Regions from separate parts of the Arthrobacter sp. Marseille-P9274 genome, predicted to be linked through region 3. Evidence: riboswitches for the same ligand, from Rfam matches in the RefSeq annotation. Region 3 holds a riboswitch; each other region holds the start of a gene.
The links. A riboswitch is a leader RNA that binds a small molecule or an ion and turns the genes downstream of it on or off. The one in region 3 is predicted to bind cyclic di-AMP.
Positions count from the first base shown of each region.

Region 1: another riboswitch for cyclic di-AMP. It lies ahead of OC550_RS07395 (hypothetical protein); the one in region 3 lies ahead of OC550_RS12140 (LysM peptidoglycan-binding domain-containing C40 family peptidase).
Region 2: another riboswitch for cyclic di-AMP. It lies ahead of OC550_RS12700 (C40 family peptidase); the one in region 3 lies ahead of OC550_RS12140 (LysM peptidoglycan-binding domain-containing C40 family peptidase).

Region 1 covers NZ_CAMPOV010000001.1:1,627,713-1,630,976, reverse strand. The annotation lists gene OC550_RS07400 (endonuclease/exonuclease/phosphatase family protein) at 1-1,049, opposite strand, end outside; cyclic di-AMP (ydaO/yuaA leader) riboswitch at 1,484-1,683, shown strand; gene OC550_RS07395 (hypothetical protein) at 1,686-2,636, shown strand; gene OC550_RS07390 (helix-turn-helix transcriptional regulator) at 2,812-3,264, shown strand, end outside.
Region 2 covers NZ_CAMPOV010000001.1:2,742,902-2,746,165, forward strand. The annotation lists gene OC550_RS12690 (molybdenum cofactor guanylyltransferase) at 1-461, opposite strand, end outside; gene OC550_RS12695 (HNH endonuclease) at 461-961, opposite strand; gene OC550_RS12700 (C40 family peptidase) at 1,238-2,011, opposite strand; cyclic di-AMP (ydaO/yuaA leader) riboswitch at 2,016-2,220, opposite strand; gene OC550_RS12705 (M23 family metallopeptidase) at 2,542-3,264, opposite strand, start outside.
Region 3 covers NZ_CAMPOV010000001.1:2,622,064-2,625,327, reverse strand. The annotation lists gene OC550_RS12150 (hypothetical protein) at 1-383, opposite strand, end outside; gene OC550_RS12145 (hypothetical protein) at 451-912, opposite strand; gene OC550_RS12140 (LysM peptidoglycan-binding domain-containing C40 family peptidase) at 1,187-2,056, opposite strand; cyclic di-AMP (ydaO/yuaA leader) riboswitch at 2,060-2,231, opposite strand; gene bioD (dethiobiotin synthase) at 2,291-3,094, opposite strand; gene OC550_RS12130 (cytochrome P450) at 3,091-3,264, opposite strand, start outside.

The DNA.
Region 1 (3,264 bases), 990 kb from region 3:
CGGTCCTGGCCTGCCGGGGTCGGCAGGGCGAAGGTGCCGCGCTTCACAAGGGTGTATTTGGAGCCCTTGTACGCGATCCGGTTCCAGTAGTGCTTGGTGCCTGCCTTCTCCGGCGTACGGTCCAGGGCGTAGCCGATGGTCTTCAGCCGGGCTTGGAAGTCTGTCATGGCCTTGGTGTTGGCGGTGCCCGGGATGTTGACGTTCATGGCCTCCTGGAGCAGGAGCACGTCCGGGTTCTTGGCCTTGATGGTCTTCAGGTGCGTGAGCTTGCGGGTGTTCCAGTGCGGGGCGCCTGTGACCTTGCAGCTGGCGCACATCAGGTTTTGGCTGGCCACGCTCAGCGGCTCGCTGCCGCCAACGGCAGGCGCTGCCGGGTACGCGGTCAGCCGGACCGAGGGCCGGGTCTTATAGGTCTTGTTGTGCGCGTACACCCGGATGAAGCTCGGCATCGACGACCGGGAGCCGTGCGTGAGCTTCGTGATCTTCAGGCTGGTGCCCGTGATGTTGGAGAAGGTCCGCGGCCGCAAGGTCATGGCCATGTTGTCGGCGATCTTCACGGTGTAGTGCGTGGTGTCCGCGGTCCGGTTCCAGGAGACCGTGATGCTGTCCTGCCCACCCGATGCCTTCAGCGGGGTGAACGCGCCGGGGTAGTTGGCCTGCGTGGTCGCCTTCAGGCTCGGGGACCAGGCGGAGCGGACGTATTCGCCGTAGTCGCTGCCGGGCTCGCGGTACAACGCCCGGTACTGGATGTAGTAGGTAGTTGCGTCCTCCAGGTCGCCGAGGTAGCGGCTGTTGACCTTCTCGATGACCGGCGCGCCGGCCATGTCGGAGCGTATGGAATAGCGGACCTCGTACCGGTTGGCCCCGGACACAGCATCCCAGGCCAGGGTGAAGCCGGTGTAGCCGGCAGAGGCCAGTTCGGGCCTGTCCAGGCTGGCTGCCACCTGCACCTGGGCGGGGGCCGCCACGGCGGTGCCGGGGACGAAGGCGCCGAGCAGGGATGCGGCGAGGAGGGCGGCCGCGGCGCGGCGCAGGGGAGTGGACTTCATGATGCTCCTGGGCGAGTGCGTGATCTCTAACAGGAGACATGCGTCGAAACCCCCGAAGCCTTCCCCCGCGAAAAGTATGACGGCCAAAGACCGTTTTGCGAAACGATTCACCGCAGCGGTAGGGCCGCAATGGCGCTGGAAGGTCACCGCAGTCCGGCCACGCATGGCAAGAAAAGGGCTAAGGCTTGTCGGACGGTGCTCTCGGCGTAATCCCATCCGGCGGGCGCAACGGCCCGGAGCCGGACGAAGCCTGCCCGGAGCGCTTCTCTGTGCCGAGGCCTGAGGCTAGGGGGAAGGAACCGTTCCCTACGGCACGCGATCGACCGTTTTGCCTGCTCAGGGCGTGCGTGAGCAGGAACACATGTCACGGGTTTGTAACGATTCATCCGCGGCGGATACGTTAGATGGCGCCATGCCCCGGATGGGCTCATGGCCTGGTGCGCACGCCGAACTCTGCCAGCGTACCTGTCCGTTCAATTGCACTGGCAGAGGTGGAGGAACCATCATCGGCGCCATCGGCGCCTTGGGGTGAAGTGCGGCCAGCCGAAGCAGCGTCCTGTTGTGCGGCGGCCGTGCCGGGATGCTCTCTCTCTCGAATCCGACAGCTAACTTCTCAGGCGTGTAGAGAGGATTCCCGTGAAGATTCACTCATCGCGCGGACGCCGGCGTGCCGGCTCCGCGGTTCCGCCCGGCGGCCGCTCCCGTGGCCGCCGCAGCGCCGCCGCAGCCTCCTCTGCGGCTTCGGTTTCCGCCGTTAGGAAACCGGTGGCGTTCACCGGCATTGCCGCCGTCGCCACCGGCTTGGCGGCCGCCGTTGTCCTTCCGCTGATCCAGCCGGCGGAACCGGACGCCGCGGGCAGCCATTCGGAAACCAAGACGTTCACGACGACGGGGTCGGTAGCGGCGTCGACCAGCAGCACGACGCCCGCCTACGACCGCCCCACGGTCGACAGCAAGGCGGCTTTGACCGGGGCGGCTTCGACCGGGGCGGCCTCGCTCCCCGCCGAGGGCAGCGCGCAGCCGACCACCGGCGCCGTCCCTCCGCAGCTGCCGGCCGCCGGAGAGGCTGGCCCGGCCGAGGAAGCGGCTCCCGTCCCGACCAGCGACGGTACAGCGGCGGCGGGCACGTCGAAGGCTGCGGGCGCGCCGGCCACCGGCTCGACCCCGGACACGGCCGCCCCCGCGACCGGCTCGGCCAAGGCAGGCACGGCAGCCCCGACCGCGACGGCAGCCCCGACCGCGACGCCGGACTCGACGGTCACGGCCGGAACGCCGTCGTCCGCCCTGGCGAGCCCCCGCCCCAGCGCATCCGCCACCCCCACTGAACGGTCCGTGCCTGAACGGACCCAGCCGGCCGAACGCAGCGTGCGCGCGAGGACGTCCGTGACCGCGGAGCCGATTCCGTCCACCGGAACGGCCGACCCGAGTATTCTCCCCGTGCCCGCGCCGTCGTTCGGTACCGGCAAGGCAGCGGCCGACGAAGCGCTGCGGAAGCTTCGGGCAGTGCGCGGCGAGACGGTCGACGACCCGAACTGGCGCTGGATCCGATCGCACCTGGACGGGCGCGATGAAGAACGCAGCCGCTAGCCGGACCTGATGACGGTTCGCTGCCAGGATCCGGCGGGGCCATGCCTCGGGACCTGCGGCGGAAGTACGACGGCGGAACTCATGTTCCGTCGTCGTACTTGCTTAAGATGCGGGTGCAGGGCGGCCGCTCGACCGATGCCCGCGTCCGGGACTACCGTTGAGATGGAGTCCGAACATGGACAATTTCAACGCACTGCTCGACACAGCGCGGGCGGCGTACGCCCGCGGGGATTGGTATGCCGCCCACCGGGATTTAGCGCATGCCAAGGAGCTCTCCGGACTGTCTGCACAGGACCTTGGCCTGCTGGGCAGCGCCGCCTGGTGGGTGGGGGAGGTCCGGGAATCGCTGTCGTTGTCCGAGGTGGTGTACCACCGCTTCCTGGACGACGGCGAGCCGGCCGAGGCGGCAATGAAGGCCTTGAACCTGGGCCTGCTGTGGTTCATCCGGGGCGACCTCGTCATTGCCTCCGGCTGGGCCAGCCGGGCCCGACGGATCTTGGCCGACATGCCGGAGGGGCCGGCGCAGGGCTACCTGCTGTACCTGGACGCCTCGATTGCCTTCGACTTCAGCCCCGACGGACCGGCAGCGCAGGCCGCGGCAAGGCTGCAGGAGCTGGCCCGCCGGCAC
Region 2 (3,264 bases), 120 kb from region 3:
GGCTGGATCCTTCCGCCGGCGTCCACGGGCAGCCACAGCCGCGCGGAGGGCGCGGCGGCGACGGCGTCCAGCAGCTGTTCGGGCAGCCGGCCGGCGGCGGGCATGTCGCAGGCGAGGATCAAGGTGAGGCCCGCCCCCCGCGGCCTCCCGCCGTCGTGCTCCTTTCCGCTTCCCTGGTCCAGCGCCGCGACGCCGGCCGCGATGCCGGCCGCCGGCCCGGCGAAGGGCGGGTCCTCCCGGGTCAAGACGGCCTCCGGAGCGCCCGCGCCGCGGCGGAAGGTCGCCAGCTCGCCGGCTAGCTCCCCGGGGCCGACCACGGCGATCCGCTGGGCGCGGCAGACGGCTTCCAGGGTCCGCAGCAGCAGCGATTTCCCTTCCAGCCGCAGCAGGGCCTTCGGCGTGCCGGACAGGCGCGAGGATCTGCCGCCGGCCAGGATGACGGCGTCGAAGGTACGATCCATCAGGCCGCCGGATTGCGGTCCAGGAACTCGCTCCAGGCCGGGGCGGGCCGGTCGAGTTCGCGGATCCGCCAATGAGTGCCGTGGGGTGCGCGGGGAACGATCCGCAGGTGCCAGCCCAGCTGGTTCAGGGTGCGGTCCCCCTTGGCGTTGTTGCACCGCAGGCAGCAGGCCACCAGGTTCTCCCAACTGTCCTCGCCGCCGCGCGAACGCGGCTTGACATGGTCCACCGTGTTGGCGGTCTTGCCGCAGTAGGCGCATAGGTAGCCGTCCCGGCGCAGCACGCCGCGGCGGGTGACCGTGGTGTCCTGCCGGTACGGGATCTTGATGTAGCGGTTGAGCAGGATCACGGAGGGACGGCCCAGGATGTCATTCGGCCCGACCACCGGATCCCCGTCCTCGGCGATGACGCTCGCTTTGCCAGTGAGCACAAGGAGCAACGCCCGGCGGAAGGTCACTACCGCCAGCGGCTCATATCCAGCGTTCAGAACGAGTGTGCGCATTGCACATTCCTGTTCGTCCGACCACGTCCGGTCAGCGGGATCACTGCTGTGCCCGGCCATGATGATTCGTCACCGACAAGAGTTAGAGTAAGCGCAATTCGCGGCGCTGCGCTAATTCTTTTGGCTGCCGGACCGGCGACGCGGCTCCCGGGCCGCCGCTTAAACCTTCTGTCCCCTACCGATTTACAAGGGAACGCCGCACCTTGGGGTGCGGCGTTCCTTTGTTCGTGACGGCCGGCCGGGATGCTGTGCGAACCGGCCGGCTCACGGTGATGCTTAGGCGCTGGGGCGGATGAAGACCGGGCCCGAGCCGATGTAGGCGTCGGCGAGGGTGGTGGTGTATCCGGTCCAGCCGCCGTGGATGGCCTGGCCGTTACCCACGTAGATGGCGATGTGGGGAACGCCGGCTCCGGCGTCGTCGTAGTAGATCATGTCGCCCGGCTGGGGCGTGGAGACCTGGGTGCCGTAGGCGAAGAACTGGGCCGGGGCGAGGTCACCGACGGAGATACCGGCGGAGCGCAGGGCGTTCTCGACCATCGCGGTGCAGTCCTGGGAGACGCCGATCTGGCTGTAGGCGGAGGCGACCAGTGCGGCACCGATGCCGCTGGCGGCAACGTCGGCCTTGGGAGCCTTGGCGGCCTTCTCTTCTGTCTTGGGGGCCGGGGCTTCCGCGGCGGGCGCCTCTTCGGCGGGCGCAACCTCTTCGGACACAGCTTCAACGACCGGCTCCGGCTCCTCCACCGGTGCCGGCGTGGAGCTGATGCTCGGGCGGTCGAACTCGATGTCGGCAGCGTTGGAGGCCTGGACGGCCTCGACCTGGATGCGGGACGGAGCCGCGGCTGCTGCCTGGACGGAGGCGTCGCGCTGGATCGCGGTGGCCTGGGCGGGAACGCCGACGGTCAGGACCAAGCCGGACGCAGCTGCGATGACGGCAGCCTGGCGGCCCATGGAACCGGCGTTCGAGGAAACAGCCTTGGAGATCGTCTCCAACGGGCTGGTGCGCACGGGGACGGCACGATGGCGACCCGTGACTGAAGTGTTCTTAGACACGATCAATACCTCTCCCCATGCCTGCGAGGTGAGCTGTCGGGTTCGGATGGGAGTCATCCGGCCATGGGAATTCCGTCAACAATCCGGAATGGCCCAAAACTTAACCCCAAGGGTTTCAACTGAAACCCACAAAGTGGTTCCCCCGCCCCTGCCATGCGAATGTTTATGCGAACGGACCCCGGTCGGTGGCAGAGCTCGGCAATCCATCCGGAGGCACCAAATCATGTCTGCGATTTGGCACGAGTTAGAGAATATACGATCCCCGGAGATAAGTCACATTCAGATCACAACGCGGCGACGGAACGATCACGACAGGCTCCATCCCACACCGGAACGTTTCATCAGACGTCCGGAAAATGCGGGAACAATCGATCAAAAGTGAATTGCGCCACAGTTGTCGGCGGGCGGCAAAACCTCGGAGGAATGCCGACGGAACCAGCTGTGCAGCACAGATTAAACACCGAAGCGCAAAGGCTTGGTTTTACTGCCGATAATGGGCTAACGCCCTATCCCGCGCCCCGGACAATGGCTTAGAGCCAGCCCTTCGGATCCACCATGTCCCCATTCACGACAACTTCGAAATGGAGGTGGCAGCCGGTGGAATTCCCCGTGGTGCCGCTTTGGGCGAGGAGGTCGCCGCGGGAGACCTTGTCGCCGGTCTTGGCGCTGATGCTGGTGAGGTGGTTGTAGGTGGTCTTCAGGCCGTTGCCATGGTCTACCACGACGCGGTTTCCGTAGCCGCCGGCCCAGCCGGCTTCCGTCACGGTGCCGCCCGCGGCGGAGTAGACCGGGCTGCCGCAGGCTGCCCCGTAGTCCTGGCCGGTGTGCATTTCCCCGGCGTAGCCGGTAACGGGGTTGACCCGGAAGCCGAACGGCGAGGTCATCTTCATGCTGTCCATCGGCTGCGAGAGCGTCCCCTCGCTACCGATCGGTTTGGCGTCCTCCCCGGCGGCGACCATGACCTGCTCGAGCTTCGCGTCCGGGTCGAACGTGCTGCTCAGGCCGGTCCGCTGGAACTGCAGTTCAACCCCGGCCGCTGCGGTCACCGGCTGTCCGGAAACCGCGACGGCGCCCGTTCCGGCGGCTTCGGCGACGTCCGGGCCCGGGGTGGCATTGCCGGCTGTCGTCGGCAACAGAATGGTCAGCGCCAGGCCTGAGGCGGCGGCGGCAACGGCGGCCTTGTGGCCGGCACCACGGACCGATGACTTCGATGATGCTGCAACCTCGGCGCGGCGGCGGCCGGTGGCTGCGGT
Region 3 (3,264 bases):
AGCAGGATCGGCACCCGGCGTCCGCCCAGCCAGGGAATCCAGCGGGGAAAGACCGAACCCCAGCGCTGGATGAGCCCCAGCGTCAGGAGCGTCCCCAGCAGCGCCATCGAGGCCAGGCCGAGGCCGGCGTAGACCATGCCGGTCTCCTGCATCATGGCCAGGAATTCCGGGCTGATCCCGAGCGGGATTCCGGCGGCCCAGGCGAACCGTGTGGCTCCATAGGCCGCGGGAACCGCCGCGGCGGCGAGGGTCACGGGCGTACCCCAGCGGCGGGCGGCGCCGGCGGTGAACCAGCCGAGGCCGCCGTCCCTGCGGCCGCAGCGCAGGCACGCGCCCGAGGACGTGCGGAGGCCGGCGGCGGCGGTCATGCCCCAGAGGGCCATCCCGGCCAGCAGTACGAGCTGGTGCCCAACGATCGGCCAGCCGTAGTCCTCCGGCAGGGCCGCCGGGTCAGTGAAGGCGAGGACCAGCAGGAACGGGACCGTAGCCCAGCATCGTCAGGAGCCGGGTGTCCACGATGAGCAGCAGGACCACAGCGGAATAGAGGACGGCATACCCGGCGGCGGCACCGGCGAGCAGCCGACCCGGGCGCCGGCGTACGTGGACCGCCAGCGCCAGCCCGCCGCCGAGGACGGCGGCGGCGGGCAGCAGGTACCTGAGCACCTCGCCGAGCGGACCGTTCAGCGGGGCCAGTTCCACCGGTACGGCGGGGTCGGCAAGGGGCAGCTTCTGGCCGGAGAGAACGACGGCGAAGGCTGCGGCGGCGTACGCGAATGCGGCTACCGCGGTGGCCAGCGGGGCGGCGGAAAGCATGGCACGCGCGGAGAGGCGGCGGGGCCGTCCGGAGCCGGCGTCCGTCGGCGGACCAGAGGGCGGCAGGGGACCAGGGGATGGTGCGGGTGAAGTAGTCATGGCTTGAGTCTGGCCGCGCGCCGGCCGCCGGAGATCCCCCGGACGGGCGGATCGGCTCCCTCGGAAGGGGGAACCGGAACGCCTGGTCCGCCAGGCGCCGAGGCGATTTCCGGCCACCCCGGGGGAGTGCCGGTTTCCAGCAGCCCGCGGAGGCATGAGCCGTTCCCGGGTTCCGAAGTTAAAAGGAGCCGCCCCGCAGGAATGACTCCTGCGGGGCGGCTCCGTAATCCCGGGACGGCCGATGGGGGAAGGGCCGGCCCGGGAAGCTTTGGCCTTAGCCGGCGGTGTAGTAGCCGTCGACGCTCATCCAGCTGGTCGGGTGGACCAGGGTGCCGTCGCCCGGGTTCAGGGCGCTGACCATCTTGCCGCCGCCGAGGTAGATGCCGATGTGGCTTCCGCCGTTCTGCGACACCAGGTCGCCCGGCTTCGGGTTGCTGGTCGGGGTCAGGGCAGCGGCCTGGGCCTGGCTGGTGCGGGGCAGGTCGATTCCGGCCTGGGCGTAGACCCACTTGGTGAAGCCGGAGCAGTCCCAGCCGGCCGGGGTGTTACCGCCCCAGACGTAGGGGGTGCCGACCATCGACTTGGCGATGCCGGCCAGGCCGGAGGTGGCGGAAGCCGGGGAGATCTCGGCGCTGGCCAGGGAGACGTTCATGCTCCCGGCCGGGGCGGCCTCGACCTGCGGGGCCGGAGCCTCGGCAGCGGGGGCCTCGGCGGCGGGGGCCGGGGCAGCCGGAGCGGCGTCGGCGGCGGCACCGGAGAGGGCGATAACGTCACCGGGGTAGATGACGGAATCCATGCCCAGGCCGTTCGCGGCGAAGACGTCTTCCAGGGCCACGCCGTGCTGGCTGGCGATGGCACCGAGGGTGTCGCCCGGCTTGACGGTGTGGGAGGTGGCGGGGGCCTCGGAAGCAGCGGCTTCGGCGGCACCGGCCGGCGCCACGTAGGCGGCGGAGTGGTCGGGGGCGCTGCCTGCGGCGTTGGCGGCGGGCATGCCCGCACCGAGCATCAGGCCTGCACCGGCGGTGACAACGGCGGCGCCGCGGCCGACCTTGCCAGCGTTGGCGGAAACGGACTTGGTGGCCTCGCTGATGAGGAAGTTGCGGGCCGGAGTAGCGCGGTGGCGCGCCGAATTGTTCGTGAACACAGTTGTGCCTCTCCCAATGCCTACGAGGTGAGCTGTCGGGTTCGGATGGGAGTCACCCGGCCGTGGAGCAGTACGGAACGTACTCCTCGGCTTAACCCCAAGGGCTTCATGGAAGCCCGAAAAACTTGGGTCCCCCGCCTCTGCCAGCGGTTACTGAACGGGGCTCGAATTGTGGTGGCAGAGTTAGGCAATCCACTCGAGCTGGCCGGGTAGGGGCCCGACGCTTCGATAACACTACATAACGGTTTGGTAACCACCAACTCGGATCCGGGCAGTTGTGGACAACGTCACATTCACATTATGTTCATCCACAGTTGGTTCTTGATCGAGCAAGTCGGCCTTGACTAGGGACGATGCTCCCGCCGGTACGGCACCAAGGAAGGGGGTATTAAGACCGTAGAAAAATTTGAGATTGTCCGTTTCAACGGGTTCGGGATCGGACGGCCAGCAGCCGATCACGAGGCCGGCCACCGGCAGCTTTCGGGTACGCAGGGCCTCGAGCGTGAGCAGCGTGTGGTTGAGGGTTCCCAGGCCGCTGCGGACAACGACGATGGTCGCCGAGTCGTCCGGGAAGCAGGCGGCCAGGTCCGCCAGGGTGTGCCCTTCGCCGTCCAGCTCGACCAGCAGCCCGCCGGCGCCCTCGACCAGCACATGGGAGGCCGTTTCGGCCTCGGCCCGGATGCGCCGGACGTGGTCGTCCAGGCCGGGCAGGACCGCCCCTTCCCGGCGCGCGGCCGCGGGCGGGGCCATCGGGTGGAGCAGCCGGACGCCCTCCGAGACCCGGTCCACGCCGGAGAGCCTGCGCACCTCGTCGATGTCGCCGGGCTCATCCGGAGCCACGCCCGTCTGCGCCGGCTTGTAGACCGCCACCGTCCCGTCCCGGTAACCGGACAGGGCTGAGGCAAGCGCCGCCGTCGTCCTGGTCTTGCCCACGCCGGTGTCCGTGCCCGTGACGAAGATGATGCGCGGCAGCCCCCGGATTCCGGTGGCGATGTCCGGGTCGAGGGGCTGTGCGGCGGAGTGTGTAGGGATGGTCATGGGGATTCGGGCTCCTGCCGGACGACGACGGTATGCGGGCTCTGGAAGGACAGCAGGCGCAGCCACGCGGGGTCCCGCCCGTGCAGCCGCACCCTGGGCAGCGCGCGGGCCGTCTCCTCGAGCACCAGCGTGGTCTCCAGCTCGGCCAGCTTCGCGCCGAGGCACCGGTG